2 regions of the Blautia sp. MCC270 genome follow, and region 1 is predicted to be linked to the other one. Evidence: riboswitches for the same ligand, from Rfam matches in the RefSeq annotation. Region 1 holds a riboswitch; the other holds the start of a gene.
What was found. A riboswitch is a leader RNA that binds a small molecule or an ion and turns the genes downstream of it on or off. The one in region 1 is predicted to bind ZMP and ZTP.
Positions count from the first base shown of each region.

Region 2: linked by a shared signal. The riboswitch ahead of GPK58_RS05210 (formate--tetrahydrofolate ligase) and the one ahead of GPK58_RS06580 (IMP cyclohydrolase) in region 1 are both predicted to bind ZMP and ZTP.

Region 1 is NZ_WQQD01000017.1:51,279-59,115, forward strand. Features, by position in the region: gene GPK58_RS06565 (lysozyme family protein) at 1-187, shown strand, start outside; tRNA gene GPK58_RS06570 (tRNA-Gly) at 354-426, shown strand; gene GPK58_RS06575 (phosphoribosylaminoimidazolecarboxamide formyltransferase) at 591-1,775, opposite strand; gene GPK58_RS06580 (IMP cyclohydrolase) at 1,814-2,527, opposite strand; ZMP/ZTP riboswitch at 2,614-2,695, opposite strand; gene GPK58_RS06585 (peptidoglycan recognition protein family protein) at 2,793-3,509, opposite strand; gene guaB (IMP dehydrogenase) at 3,622-5,076, opposite strand; gene GPK58_RS06595 (DUF6106 family protein) at 5,144-5,647, opposite strand; gene groL (chaperonin GroEL) at 5,765-7,384, opposite strand; gene groES (co-chaperone GroES) at 7,432-7,716, opposite strand.
Region 2 is NZ_WQQD01000015.1:67,964-75,800, reverse strand. Features, by position in the region: gene GPK58_RS05210 (formate--tetrahydrofolate ligase) at 1-1,065, opposite strand, end outside; ZMP/ZTP riboswitch at 1,139-1,220, opposite strand; gene GPK58_RS05205 (sodium-dependent transporter) at 1,461-2,861, opposite strand; gene GPK58_RS05200 (helix-turn-helix domain-containing protein) at 3,083-3,811, shown strand; gene GPK58_RS05195 (4Fe-4S binding protein) at 3,875-4,723, opposite strand; gene GPK58_RS05190 (CD1871A family CXXC motif-containing protein) at 4,731-4,883, opposite strand; gene GPK58_RS05185 (TlpA family protein disulfide reductase) at 4,911-6,059, opposite strand; gene GPK58_RS05180 (response regulator transcription factor) at 6,265-6,942, shown strand; gene GPK58_RS05175 (sensor histidine kinase) at 6,939-7,837, shown strand, end outside.

The sequences.
Region 1 (7,837 bases):
TCTGGAAGAAAACGGTCAGACTGTGTGGACGGCCCAAAGTGCTCAGGCCTTTGCTCAGATGGCAAGCGGCGGCACACAACGTGATGAAGATGATCCCCTTCATGATCCTGCCGGTCCATGGGACTATGGTGACCAATACTATCCGGATCATGTTTTGCGCTATTACCACTTAGACAATAACTCATAAACCACCGAAATATTGTCATATACAAGTTCTATTTCAGACGTCTGGAATAAACTTTATATGTTGTGTATAATTTCAAAAAAATTCCAAAAAACATTTGACAGAATATAAAATCTATGCTAATATATGTCTTGTCGCTGAGGGAAACACTTGAAACGATAAGACATATGCGATAGTGGCGTAGTTGGTAACGCGCGACCTTGCCAAGGTCGAGACCGCGGGTTCGAGCCCCGTCTATCGCTCTTCAGAACTCTGAGTTTTTCAGAGTTCTTTTTTATTTTTAAAACTATCCTTTTTCGATCAAAAAGTCCCGGGTCTGATCTCTTTTTTCCAGAAATTCAGATTCGGGACTTTATATTTTTTATCTTTTATTTCAGCTGCATATCATGGCCAAGGCATGCATCTTTTAGTGGTGGAAAAGGCGGATTCCTGTAAATGCCATCACCATTCCATACTTATTACATGTATCGATAACTGCGTCATCACGTACAGATCCACCCGGCTCTGCAATATATTTTACACCGCTCTTATATGCGCGCTCGATATTATCACTGAATGGGAAGAATGCATCGGATCCCAGTGTCACGCCGGTAAGACCATCCAGCCATGCTCTCTTCTCTTCTTTTGTGAACACTTCCGGCTTCTCTGTGAATGTCTTTTCCCATGCACCATCTGCAAGGACATCCATATATTCCTCACCAATGTAAACATCAATGGCATTATCTCTCTCCGCACGTGTGATCGTGTCTTTAAACGGAAGCTCCAGTACTTTCGGACACTGACGGAGATACCAGTTATCTGCCTTCTGACCTGCAAGGCGTGTACAATGTACACGGGACTGCTGTCCTGCACCAACGCCGATAGCCTGTCCGTCCTTAACAAAGCATACAGAATTGGACTGTGTATATTTCAGGATGATCAGAGAAACCTTCATATCTCTCTTGGCTTCTTCCGTAAGCTCTTTATTCTCTGTTACAATATTGGAGATCAGCGCATCATCAATTGCCAGCTCCTGGCGGCCCTGCTCAAAGGTGACTCCAAATACCTGTTTGTGCTCCAAAGGTTCTGGAACATAGTTTTCATCGATCTGGATCACATTGTAATTGCCTTTTTTCTTCTGCTTCAGAATTTCAAGAGCCTCCTCTGTATATCCTGGTGCGATCACACCATCAGAAACCTCTCTCTTGATCAGCATTGCGGTATCTTTGTCGCAGACATCAGAAAGAGAAATAAAATCACCAAATGATGACATACGATCTGCACCTCTTGCTCTTGCATACGCACATGCAAGCGGGGAAAAATTCTTCCAGTCCATATCACCTACCCAGTAGATCTTTGCCAGTGTCTCATTCAGCGGAAGTCCGATGGAAGCACCTGCCGGAGATACATGCTTAAATGAAGTTGCTGCCGGAAGTCCGGTTGCTTTCTTAAGGTCACGTACCAGCTGCCAGCCATTAAAGGCATCCAGGAAGTTGATGTATCCTGGTCTTCCGGAGAGTACCTGGATCGGAAGCTCACTTCCATCTGCCATATAGATCTTTGATGGTTTCTGATTTGGGTTACATCCGTATTTTAACTGTAATTCTTTCATGAAAAAGCTCCTCCGTTCTCTGTGATATCCCTATTTTCTTATTTATTCTTGTTTACGATCCTGGATTCATATTTTCCTGTCTCAATGTCAATAAAACGAACAAAGAGAGAAACTTTATTATCCTGGTTCAGGCTCTTCCAGAGGAGATCCGTAAACTCATCAATATCGCTTGGGATCTCTACCAGCTTCGGCTCTCCCTCGAAACTTGGAAGTGGATTTCCATCGCATTTATAAGTATGGATAAAACGTCCCTGTCCTGCCGCCGCATTCTCATAGGCAAATGTATAACGAAGACAGGAATCCGGATTTCCGTTATTGCTCTTTAAAATAGACATCGCATAATTGAATTTACCGTCTTCAACATGAAGAACACCTGAAATACGAGGTGTATAGTTCGGCGCATCCGGCTCAAACTCTCTGCTGCGGAGAGACTGTTCAAAGGTGAGCTGTCTGTCCATTCCCTCATAGATCGTATCTGTCTGATCACCGTTTGTTACGATGGTCTTATTTCCAAGGACACGTACCGGTGCATAAATGATCAGGCTCGGGTCTGTAAGCTTGGACGGATCAAAAGCCTGTGTACGGATTCCTTCCCCATCCTCAACAAAAATACGGTTTCTGCTGTTCTCGCTTCTTCCCATAATAAAATATGCAGTAACTGCATGTTTCCCGTCAGCGGAACGTCCGATCACAATTCCTCTTCCCGGATAGGAATTTTCTTTCAGTTCTTTTTCAAGTGAAAATGTCGTCATTTTTCACAGTCCTCCTTGTCTAATGTAAGGCCCGGGGCTTATCCCAGGATATGAACGGTAACAAAAAACCGCCTGGACACCCCTTATCAGGCTGCCCAGGCGGTCGGCTTCTCACTTCACTGCACTCCCTGTAGGTAATCCTACTTTCCGCCAGTCATGCAGCTTCTGCTGTTATACTACAATACTTCTTCTTAATTTTCAAGCCCCTATTTTCAGAAATTATTTTTCCAGACTTCTTGTTGCTCACAAAATAAACAATAACACTTTATTTCCCCTGTAATGCATAATCTGTCTGGATCTGTGCTGCAATGTCTGATTTCATCTGGATCCATGCATCGGGATTTTCCACGTAATACTTCGGACAGTCTTTACCTGTGACATCATAATGACGGATCACCTGATCCGAAGTCAGTCCAAAGCGTGTACAAAGCCACGCTGTCAGCTTTACCGCCGAATCATAGGTTGCTGTATTAAACTGCCCTGTTTCATCCGGATGGCAGCATTCAATGGATATGGTATCTACATTTCTGGAATTTGTGGCATAGGATATTTCTGAAGTGGGAATACATTGTACCACTTCTCCCTCCAAACCTATCACAAAATGACTGCTGACTTTGTTGTCCTGCGTTGTCGCAAGATTTTCAAAATAATTCCGGTTGGATATGGCAGTAGATCCCGGATTGGCCGTATAATGAATGGCTATATAATTTACCTGTTCGATAGAAATCTGTGGTCTGGAATAGGAATTCGGTGTCAGAAGCTCCACATCAATAAAAGGTGCTCCTTCTGCCTGCCATTGTTCCGGTCCGCCATTTCCGCTGGCATTCCCGGATATTTCTTCCTGTCCGGACTGAGTTTCACTCTGTTCCATGCGCATCTCAAAAAATGCGTATCCTAACGCACACGCAGCAAAAGCAACGATCACAATGATACATATCAGCACAATCCTCTGTAGGATCTTGATCGGGTTCTTTTTTCTCAAAGACTTCTTTTTTCTTCTGGAAGACCCGGAGGAAGTTTTCTTTACGGAAACAGGCCGCCCGCTATGGGACGGCCTGGGTGACTTTTTACCGGTCTTACCTTTTTTTCCTTTATTATTCATCTACACTGTAGTTTGGAGCCTCTTTTGTGATATGGATGTCATGTGGATGTGACTCCTTGAGAGATGCAGCGGAGATCTTAATGAATCTGCCTGTTGTTTTCAGCTTCTCAATGTTCTCTGCTCCGCAGTAACCCATACCGGATCTTAAACCGCCAATTAACTGGAATACGGTATCCTCAACGTGTCCTTTGTATGCAACACGTCCTTCAACACCTTCTGGAACAAGCTTCTTGGCGTTCTCCTGGAAGTAACGATCCTTGCTGCCGTTCTCCATAGCTGCAATAGATCCCATTCCACGGTATACTTTATATTTTCTTCCCTGATAGAGCTCGAATGTTCCCGGGCTCTCATCGCATCCAGCAAACATGCTGCCCATCATGCAGACATTGGCGCCTGCCGCGATAGCCTTGGTGATGTCTCCGGAATACTTGATTCCACCATCTGCGATGATCGGGATTCCGTAGCTGTTGGCTACTTCATAGCAATCCATAACAGCAGTAACCTGCGGTACACCGATACCTGCAACAACACGTGTGGTACAGATAGATCCAGGTCCGATACCAACTTTAACTGCATCTACACCAGCTTCGATCAGTGCCTTGGTAGCTGCTCCTGTTGCAACGTTACCTGCGATAACCTGAAGTTCCGGATATGCAGCCTTGATCTCGCGGACTGCTTTTAAGATATTCTCAGAATGACCATGTGCGGAATCAATTACGATTACATCCACATTCGCTTTCACAAGTGCATCTACACGTGCAAGTACATTGGCTGTGATACCAACTGCCGCACCACAGAGAAGACGTCCCTGTGCATCCTTGGCTGCAAGCGGATATTTGATCTGTTTCTCGATATCCTTGATGGTAATGAGTCCTTTTAAATTAAAGTCGTCATCTACAATGGGTAATTTCTCCTTACGGGATTTCGCAAGGATCTTCTTGGCATCCTCAAGTGTGATTCCTTCCTTGGCTGTGATCAGTCCTTCAGAAGTCATGCACTCCTTGATCTTTCTGCTGAAATCTGTCTCAAATTTAAGATCACGGTTTGTGATAATACCTACAAGCTTTCTGCCTTCTGTGATCGGAACACCGGAAATACGGTATTTCGCCATCAGATCATTGGCATCTTTCAGTGTATGCTCCGGTGAAAGATAAAATGGATCTGTAATAACACCGTTCTCAGAACGTTTAACCTTATCAACCTCTTCTGCCTGTGCTTCGATGGACATATTCTTGTGGATGATACCGATACCACCCTGTCTGGCCATGGCAATTGCCATTCTGTGCTCTGTAACTGTGTCCATTCCCGCACTCATCATGGGGATATTCAGCTTTACTTTCTTGGTTAAATACGTTGAAACATCTACCTGATTCGGAATCACTTTAGAATAAGCCGGAACCAGAAGGACGTCATCAAACGTAATGCCTTCACCAATAATAGTACCCATTGCATTTCCTCCCTTGTGTAAGATATTTTAAATTTGTGAACTAGTGTAACAAAAAACAAGATTCATGTCAATCCAAAAAAACTTTACTTGGTGCAGAATTTTTCATGGTATTTGCAAGTGCGTCATCCAGTTCCAGGATCACTTTGCAGGTTTCTCCACTGTCTCTTATGATCATTGCATAGCGTTTATGATCCTCAATTCCTGATGAAAAATCATACTCTTTCATCTTCTGATTGCCATTATAATAGTCCATTCTGTGGGACTTTAATGGTGCCACAAGGTCTGCCTCCGCAAGCTGGAGCGATTTCACTCTTTTCCTTTTTGATTTTGACATGATCATATCAATGTCCAGTTCTCCGTTAACAAACAGATACTCGTACTCCAGATCTGTCTTCGGTATTACAAAATAACATGCAATACCAAGTGCAATAGCCGGTACCAGCAAAAGTACATTCAGCACAAGGCCTCCCAGGACCATGATCACCGTCAGCGCTATCAGACCGTATTTCACAACCAGATCTTTCGCTGTCTGCTTCTTTTTTACCAGAAGCTCTGAATATAAGTCACTCATTTGTTTCTTCCTTTCGTAATTTACTGACTTTTTGATTATAACACAAAAAGAGAGCCGCGTCTATGGCGCAGGCCCTCTCATTTTGTGAATTAATTATTTCACCTGCTCAGCTGATAATTACATCATTCCCATTCCCGGGTTTGCAGCCGGAGCCGGAGTATCTTCTTTGATTGTGGAAACTACAGCCTCTGTTGTAAGGAGTGTAGATGCAACACTTGTAGCATTCTGAAGAGCACTTCTTGTAACCTTAGCCGGATCAAGGATTCCGTTCTCAACCATGTTTACGTATTTCTCATTGAGAGCATCGAAGCCTGTACCGATCTCAGACTCTCTTACTTTGTTGATAATAACAGCGCCTTCCAGTCCTGCGTTTGCAGCGATGTGGAACAGCGGAGCCTCAAGAGCTTTCAGGATCACATAAGCACCTGTCTTCTCATCTCCTTCAAGTGTTGTTGCAAGTTTTGCAACCTCTTTGGAAGCATGGATGTAAGCAGATCCGCCACCTGCGATGATACCTTCCTCAACAGCTGCTCTTGTTGCTGCAAGAGCATCCTCAAGACGAAGTTTTGCTTCTTTCATCTCTGTCTCAGTAGCAGCACCTACACGGATAACAGCTACGCCGCCAGCCAGTTTTGCAAGTCTCTCCTGAAGTTTCTCTTTATCAAACTCGGATTTTGTCTCCTCGATCTGCGCACGGATCTGTGCAACACGTTTTGCAATGGCATCTTTGTCACCGAGACCATCAACGATAACTGTGTTCTCTTTTGCAACTTTAACAGATTTTGCACGTCCAAGCTGCTCCATCTTAGCTTCTTTCAGGTCAAGACCAAGCTCATCGGAGATCACCTGTCCGCCTGTCAGGATCGCGATATCCTGAAGCATCTCTTTTCTTCTGTCACCATAGCCAGGAGCTTTTACAGCTACTACCTGGAAGGTTCCTCTCAGTTTGTTGACGATCAGAGTTGTAAGGGCCTCACCCTCAACATCCTCAGCGATGATGAGAAGTTTCGCACCGGCCTGAACAACCTGCTCAAGAAGTGGAAGGATCTCCTGGATATTGCTGATCTTCTTGTCTGTGATCAGGATGTACGGATCATCAAGAGTTGCCTCCATTTTCTCCATATCTGTGGACATGTATGCGGAAATATATCCACGGTCAAACTGCATACCTTCTACAAGGTCAAGCTCTGTATGCATGGTCTTGGACTCCTCAACAGTGATAACACCGTCTTTGGAAACTTTCTCCATAGCATCAGCAACAAGCTGTCCAACCTGCTCATCACTTGCAGAGATTGCTGCTACGTTAGCGATCTGCTCTTTGCCGTTGATTGCCTGGCTCATGTTCTTGATCGCTTCTACTGCAACATCTGTTGCTTTTTTCATACCTTTTCTGAGGATGATCGGGTTGGCACCTGCTGCCAGGTTCTTCATTCCCTCATGAACCATTGCCTGAGCAAGTACAGTCGCTGTTGTAGTACCATCACCTGCTACATCGTTTGTCTTGGATGCAACTTCCTTGATGATCTGAGCACCCATGTTCTCGAATCCGTCCTCAAGCTCGATCTCTTTTGCGATGGAAACACCATCGTTTGTGATAAGCGGAGCACCGAAAGATTTGTCAAGTACTACGTTTCTTCCTTTCGGTCCAAGTGTTACTCTTACTGTATCTGCAAGTTTATTTACACCAGCTTCAAGTGCTGCTCTTGCTTCTGCGCCATATTTAATTTCTTTTGCCATGATAAAATGACCTCCTATTTATATTGATATACGATAAGATGTTTATATTATTTAATAACTGCCAGGATATCTTCCTGTTTTACAATGATGTAATCCGTACCATCCATCTTAACTTCTGTTCCTGCATATTTGGAGTAAATAACAGTGTTTCCGACTTCTACTTCCATCTTTACTTCTTTGCCATTTACAACTCCGCCAGGACCAACTGCGATAACTTCTGCCTGCTGTGGTTTCTCCTGTGCCTGTCCCGGAAGTACGATTCCGGATGCTGTTGTCTCTTCTGCTTCAACCTGTTTTAATACTACTCTGTCGCCTAAAGGTACTAACTTCATGATCTATGTTCCTCCTTTATAAGTTCCATCTTCGTCTGCTAGCACTCACTTTATACGAGTGCTAATCACTATGGCTATATTAGTGAATTTCACATATTTTCGCAACCCTTTTAAGATATGG
Region 2 (7,837 bases), on a different contig from region 1:
GAGGTTCTCATTGTTAAGATCCGCTTTTGCAACACCGCCATTATATTTCAGAGCACGTACGGTTGCTACGATAACAACGGCACTTGGCGTAAGACCTGCCATACGGCACTTGATATCCAGGAATTTCTCTGCTCCAAGGTCAGCACCGAATCCAGCCTCTGTGATCGCATAATCAGCAAGCTTCATAGCCATCTTTGTAGCGGTTACGGAGTTACATCCGTGAGCGATGTTTGCGAATGGTCCGCCGTGAACGATTGCCGGAACATGCTCCAGTGTCTGAACAAGGTTTGGTTTCAGGGCATCCTTCAGAAGTGCTGTCATAGCACCCTCTGCGTGGAGGTCTCCTGCTGTTACCGGTTTCTGCTCAGCAACCTTACCGTAAGTATATCCGATGATGATTCTGGAAAGTCTCTCTTTCAGATCCTTGATATCACTTGCCAGACAGAGAACTGCCATGATCTCAGATGCTACGGTAATGTCATATCCGTCCTCACGCGGCATACCGTTTGTTCTACCGCCAAGTCCGTCTACTACATTACGAAGCTGACGGTCGTTCATATCCACGCAGCGTCTCCAGGTGATCTTTCTCGGGTCGATGTTCAGCTCATTGCCCTGGAAGATATGGTTGTCGATCATTGCTGCAAGAAGATTGTTTGCCGCACCAATTGCATGGAAGTCACCGGTAAAATGAAGGTTGATATCCTCCATCGGAACTACCTGTGCATAGCCGCCGCCTGCCGCACCACCTTTGACACCGAATACCGGTCCCAGGGATGGCTCACGAAGAGCTACCATAACATTTTTTCCAAGTCTCTGCATTCCATCTGCAAGACCTACCGTTGTAGTTGTTTTTCCTTCCCCGGCCGGTGTCGGGTTGATAGCTGTCACAAGAATCAGTTTGCCGTCTTTTTTGTCTGTTTCTTTCAGGAGATTATAGTCGATCTTTGCTTTGTATTTACCATACTGCTCCAGATATTTGTCATCAATACCTGCTTTCTCTGCAATCTTGGTAATTGGCTCCATTGTGCACTCCTGTGCAATCTCGATGTCACTTTTAAATCCCATAATGTTCTCCTTTCTCCGCTGCAACCGTCTGCATCTTTTATCCCATAAAAAAGAGCAGTATCTGAAGTTTTTCAAATACTGCCCAGACGGTCGACTCATCGAATCTCCGGCTCCCTCGTGGTTATCCCACAACTCCGTCAGTCACCGAAGACTTTATTAATTTGATGATTGAATACTAACATATTTATTAGTACTTGTCAAGAAATTATCAAATTATTTTTTCACTTTTAAAGTGAGCTAAGTCTAATTTTCTGAATCATTTCCGTTCTATGTATTAGTTTTCTCTCCAACATTCGTACATATCTTTTTTCATCAAATCCTCTGTTATTTAATCGTATCTTGTACTGGTCATCCGTTAATGCGACTGTCCAGACGCCATAAACATATTACCACACTTATGAAATCAAATCTGCAAATCCTGTAGATACCAGGAATAATATCAGCATTACAACCGGCACTACATAACGGATCATAAAGCGATATAACCCTGCCCGTTTGAAGTGTTCCCCATTTCGTTCCACTTCTCCTATGATCCAGTCAGGGCCGATCACCCAGCCGATCAGAATGCTTGTCAAAAGTGAGATAAACGGCATCAGAAAACTGTTGCTGATATAATCCATCACATCCAGAAGCTGTCCAACGGAACCATTTGGCAGTTTAAGTTCAAAATACAGTTTGTTATAACCAAGGCAGATCAGTACTGCTGTAACAAGAGAATAAATTCCGACAGCACCACACATTTTCTTACGTGGTTTATGATAAAGTTCCATGCAGTTTGCAACCAGTGTCTCCATGACAGACACGCAGGAAGTCAGTGCCGCAAATCCCATCATCAGGAAAAATGCAATTGCCACCGGACGGCCAAATACTCCCATGGCATCAAAAACCTTTGGCAGTGAGATAAATATCAGGCTTGGGCCGGAAGCCATTCCATCCTTTCCGAGAAATACAAAAACAGCCGGTATGATCATCATTCCTGCAAGAAACGCAACGCCGGTATCAAAGATCTCAATCTGATTTGTTGCTTTATTTAAATTAACTTCATTTTTCACATAAGAACCATATGTGATCATGATTCCCATAGATACACTTAAGGAAAAGAATAACTGGCTCATCGCATCCAGAAGGATCTCCAGGAAGCGTTTTACCGTCAATCCATGAAAATCCGGTTTGAGGTAAACAGCCAGCCCCTGCATACCGGTGCGGACAGTTCCATCCGTATCAGTATGGGACAGTGTCAGTGAAAAAATGGCAATGATCACGATCAGAAGAATCAGCCCCGGCATAATGATCCTGGAAAACTTTTCGATTCCCTTTTCCACACCACGAAATACGATCCAGGCAGTCAATGCCAGAAAGATCAGCATAAATACAACAGGTGCAATATCTGATGTAATAAATGATGTAAAGTATACATCTGAAGCCGCATCTTTCCCATCAGAAATAATATAAGTAAAAAAATATTTTACAATCCATCCACCGATAACAGAATAATAGGTCATGATCAATGCCGGAACCATAAACGTTAAATTTCCTAAAAATTTCCACTTTGGATCAAGAGATTCAAAAGCCCTCAATGCATTTTTCTTTGTCTTTCTCCCAAGTGCTACATCCGTTGTCAACAGTACAAATCCAAAAGTCAGTACCAGTACCAGATAAACCAGCAGGAAAAGTCCTCCGCCATCTTTGGCACAGAGATATGGAAATCTCCAGATATTTCCAACTCCTACTGCACTTCCGGCTGCCGCCAGGACAAAGCCTATTGAGCCGGAAAAGCTACTTCCTTTTTCTTTCATTTCAATTTCCCCTCTTCAAGTATATATTTGATATAGGCTGAAACCTTCAGCCTAACAGCCATATCTTACCTTAAATAAAGATAAGTGCAAATGGCAGAAGTTTCTTTTTACGAAATTTTATTTCAAAAAAGTTTCTTACTACTTTACAAAATACCGGTTTTTCCGATATAATCGTATACAATAAAAATTAATAAGAAAAATAGATAGTATGAGGAAACAAAATGAGTAATTTTACCTGTTATGTAGGTGAACAAATAAGAAAATACCGAAAAGCCGGAAAGATGACTCTGCAAGATCTGGCAGATGCCATCCATAAAAGTCGAGCTACCGTATGCAAATATGAAAATGGAGATATCTCCGTTGATATCGAAACTTTATATGAGATCAGCCAGATTCTCCAGGTATCTATGTCCCAGCTTACCACTGGTATTCCTGAAACAGCCAGTAAACCGTCCAATGCACCGGGAAAAGGACAAAAAAGCCCATTTTTTCAGGCACAGCGGCTATATTTTTACTTTTACGATGGACGCTATCAGCGTACGAAGGATGGCGTCATCGATATTTATGAAAAAAAAGGCGAATCCGGAAAATACGAAGCAACCTTAACGATCTGTTCTGTTTCTGCCAACGGAAGAAGCAGTGAGATTTTTTACACCGGAAAAGTTCTTTACAGTGATATGCTGATCCGTTTTTCCTTTGTAAATCAGTATAACCCACTGGAAGAAGATCTCCTGTACATTTTTAATCCTCTGGAGCTTCGAGATTTTACAACAGGACTTTTGTGTGGGATTTCCAGTGCGGATCTGATGCCCTGCGCATTCAAATGTGTGATCACTTTAAAACCACAGGAGCTTACCGAAGCGTTCCGCCACCAGCTGCTTTTTACAAAAAAAGATCTGAAGCGCTGGGAACAGCTGAATATGTTACTGATAGATAATATGGAAAAGTAGTTTTCTGCAAAAAACGGTACACCTTATATTTTATAAGCTGTACCGTTTTCGTATTTTTCTGTATCAGGGTTTGCCTGCAAACCCACACCGGATTGCCTGTGTCGGACATATCTTTTTACATCTTCCACATCGGATGCACTCTGCACTGTTGGGATTTTCCGTCGGATCGACCTCCATCTGGCAGATATTTCTGCATTTTCCGCAGTGAACACATTTTTCTTTATCTACTCTGTAACGAAAAACGGAAACTTTATTAAATACCGAATAAAAAGCTCCCAACGGGCAGATATACTTACAGAATGGCCGGTATATCATAATTGATAAGATAATGGTGATCACTAGGATCGTATTTTTCCACATGTACAGCCAGCCTACTGCACTTCGCATGGATTTGTTCAGCAGCACCAGCGGGATACCTCCCTCCAGCGTTCCTGCCGGGCAGATCAGCTTGCAGAAATATGGTGCTCCCTGGCCCATGATATCTACTACAAACATGGGAAGTATGATCACAAATACAAGAAAGATCACATATTTCAGTTTTCGCAGAAGCTTATCTCCCCGAAATGTCCGGATCTTTTTTGGAAAAGGAATCTTGTTCAACAGATCCTGGATCAGTCCAAATGGGCAGAGAAATCCGCACACCAGTCTTCCAAGCAGCGCTCCCACAAAGATCAGAAATCCAGCTACATAATATGCCATCTTGAAGTTCCAGCTTCCGATCACAGCCTGAAGGGAACCAATGGGGCAGGCCCCTCTTGCCCCGGGGCAGGAATAACAGTTCAGCCCCGGAACACAGACATTTTTCAGTTTTCCGGTATAGATCTTTCCAGTCACAAAGCCTGATATGTGACTGTTTGTAAGGGCCGCCCACAATGCCTGGATTCCATGCCGCGGCCATTCATTTATTTTCATCTTCTTATTATCCAATGCCAATACACTCCATACAGATGTTGATCGCTTTTGTAAAAACTACAGACACCTCACCTCTGCAGATTCCCAATATCATCAGTAAAATTCCAAAAACTGCCAGAGCAGGTCCGATCCACCTGGATTCTGTTATTTTCCGAATCATTTTTTCACTCTCCGTAATGATCATCTTCTACTTTGAAACGTTTTTAAGCTCTTTTTCCACGATTTCCTTCCATTCGTCCAGTGTATGGCTTCCTGTATAGGTATCGCCTACAATGTTTCCATCTTTGTCAACAAAAAATGTTTCAGGAAATGCGGAAATCCCCTGCAGACGGCCGTTCAGCATAGTAGTATCCGGTATCAGGAACGGATATTTTGCTTTTGTTTTTTCCTGAAGAATGCTTGCTTTTTTTACAGCCTCCTCGTCCTGATTTCCCTTTTCATCTGTAGTATCAAGCACCACGCCTGCTACTCCGACACCTTTATCTTTCATTTCTTTGTAGAGCTCCTGAAGTTCCGGAATTTCTTTTACACATGGTGAACACCAGGTTGTAAAAACATTTACCAGCGTCAGGTCATAGTCACTGAATACTTTTTCTGTATATGTTTTTCCATCTATTCCTGTTGTTTCAAATTTTCCTACAGATTTTACATCCTCCGGGTTGACGCTGGTATCCTGTGGCTGGTCAAACACGGAAATATTCTGATACGGTGCCATTTCCGTAATGTCGGTTTTGATCTTTTCCAGCTCCTTTGTCAGCTTTTCATCGGCATCTTTGTTGGTGCTCAGATAATATTTGTATTTCCCGTCACTGCTGCTTCCAAGCTCTTTATGCTCTGTACAGCCAGTGATCTCATCCAGCTTTTTCTGTGAAGCTTCGTCATAAACGCCAATTGTACCAATTCTGTCCAGACCTGCCACCCAGTCGTCATATCCTGTTCCCATCTTCTGTATTTCGGCATTTTTCTGTTCCTCTGTCATTTTGCTCCAGCTTACATAGGCATATGTCACTGCATTGGTCTGATTCTCAAAATCTTCCGTGGTAAGCATTGCAATGCTCTGGTCCTTGATCTGCTTTAACAGCTCCTTCGAAAGTGAAAGCTTCAGTCCCAGAAACGGATATTCATAAGAATCCTGTGCCTTGCAGGTTACGTCGGAAGGCTTAAATGTACCTGCTACCAAATCTGATGAAACTGCCTCTCCATCCACCGCCATTGCCTCTCCGATATCTGCTGTTTCCGTGCTTTCTGCCGCTGTTACCGGTACGCTTCCAAATGCAGATATTCCTAATACCGCTGCTGCCATAAGTGCTGTTATTTTCTGTGTTCTTAATTTCATTGTTTATATTCTCCCTTCTGATATCACCGGCCCATATCCGGAACCGGCGTATATTTTATATGTTAATTTTGTTCTCTGTAGCCTTACTATATCATCCCCTGTATAAAATCTCTGTTAAGAAGTGAAAAAATTTACAGGAATTTTATGCTATACATGATATGATAGATAACAAAGCAAAATCAACTGTTTTTTAGGAGAATTTATTATGCATATATTGATAATTGAAGATGAACAGCAGCTTTGCCAGTCTATTGCGGAGGGGCTTCGCATGGATGGTTATGAAGCAGACACATGTTTTGACGGGGACGAAGGACTGGAATTATGTATGGTGGAAAATTATGATCTCATCCTTCTTGATCTGAACCTTCCAGGCGTTGATGGGCTGGAAATCCTGCGCCAGTTTCGGGAATCCGATACTTCCACTCCCGTTTTGATCCTCTCTGCCAGAGGACAGATCCAGGACAAGGTTGAAGGGCTTGATCTCGGTGCCAATGACTATCTCACAAAGCCTTTTCATTTTGAAGAGCTGGAGGCACGGATCCGAAGTCTGACACGAAGGAAATTTATCCAGCAGGATGTATGTCTGCAATGCGGACGTATCAACTTTGATACCCGTACAAGAAAGGCCAGTATCGATGGACTTCCTCTTTCTCTGACCCGAAAGGAAAGTTCTCTTTTGGAATATTTCCTTCTTCATCAGAACCGTATCATAAGCCCGGAAGAAATGATCGAGCATATCTGGGACGGAAGCGTCAACAGTCTCAGCAATTCCATTCGTGTCCACATTTCTTCTCTTCGAAAAAAACTGCGCACGGCTCTCGGCTTTGATCCAATACAGAATAAGATCGGCCAGGGTTACATTTTAACGGAGGATATAAAATGAAAAAAATAACCGGAAAGCTATCTCTTCAATGGCGTCTGACACTGATCACCGCACTGCTTATGACAGTCACCTGCATTCTGATGTATTTTTTTATCAGCCAGTCTGCAGTTGCCGGAATGGAGGATCTGGGAGATTACATGATACGGATTGATAACACAGATTCTGCTCCCATCACCTTTAATATGAATCCCTCCGTCTTATTTCCGGAGCTTTCCGATCAGTTGCAGCTGACCAAAAAACTGTTTCTCACCAAAGGACTCATGGTAACAGGGATCATCATCCTTCTCAGCAGTATCTGCACTTATTTTATCAGCCGTCAGGCATTACTTCCGCTTCGCAGACTCAGCCAGGAGGTAAACCAAATAGAGGTCCAGAACCTTTCAGAGGCTCTTGAAGTTCCTGCTACCAATGACGAAATTTCCCGCCTGACAATTTCATTTAACAAAATGCTCGCACGCCTGGATGAGGCCTTTACTGCTCAGAAGCAGTTTTCTGCCAATGCAGCCCATGAGCTGAGGACTCCTCTTGCCGTTATCCAGACAAATCTGGAGGTTTTTGCCCGCAGGGAAGCACCTGCTTTAAAGGATTATCAGGAGATTTTTGCCATGCTCCAGGAACAGACCGGGCGACTTTCCCATCTGGCTGAAATCCTCCTGGATATGACCGGTGTACAGACTGTTGAACGTTCCGAAAGGATTTCACTGGCAGCACTGACGGATGAGGTTTTCTGTGACCTGGCTTCTGTAGCGGAACAGAAGGATGTTGAACTGATCCAGCAGGAGGGAGACTGCATCATTACCGGAAGCTACCTGCTGCTGTATCGCGCTGTGTACAATCTTGTGGAAAATGCGATCAAATACAATCACTCCGGTGGAAAAGTAACCGTAAATATCCA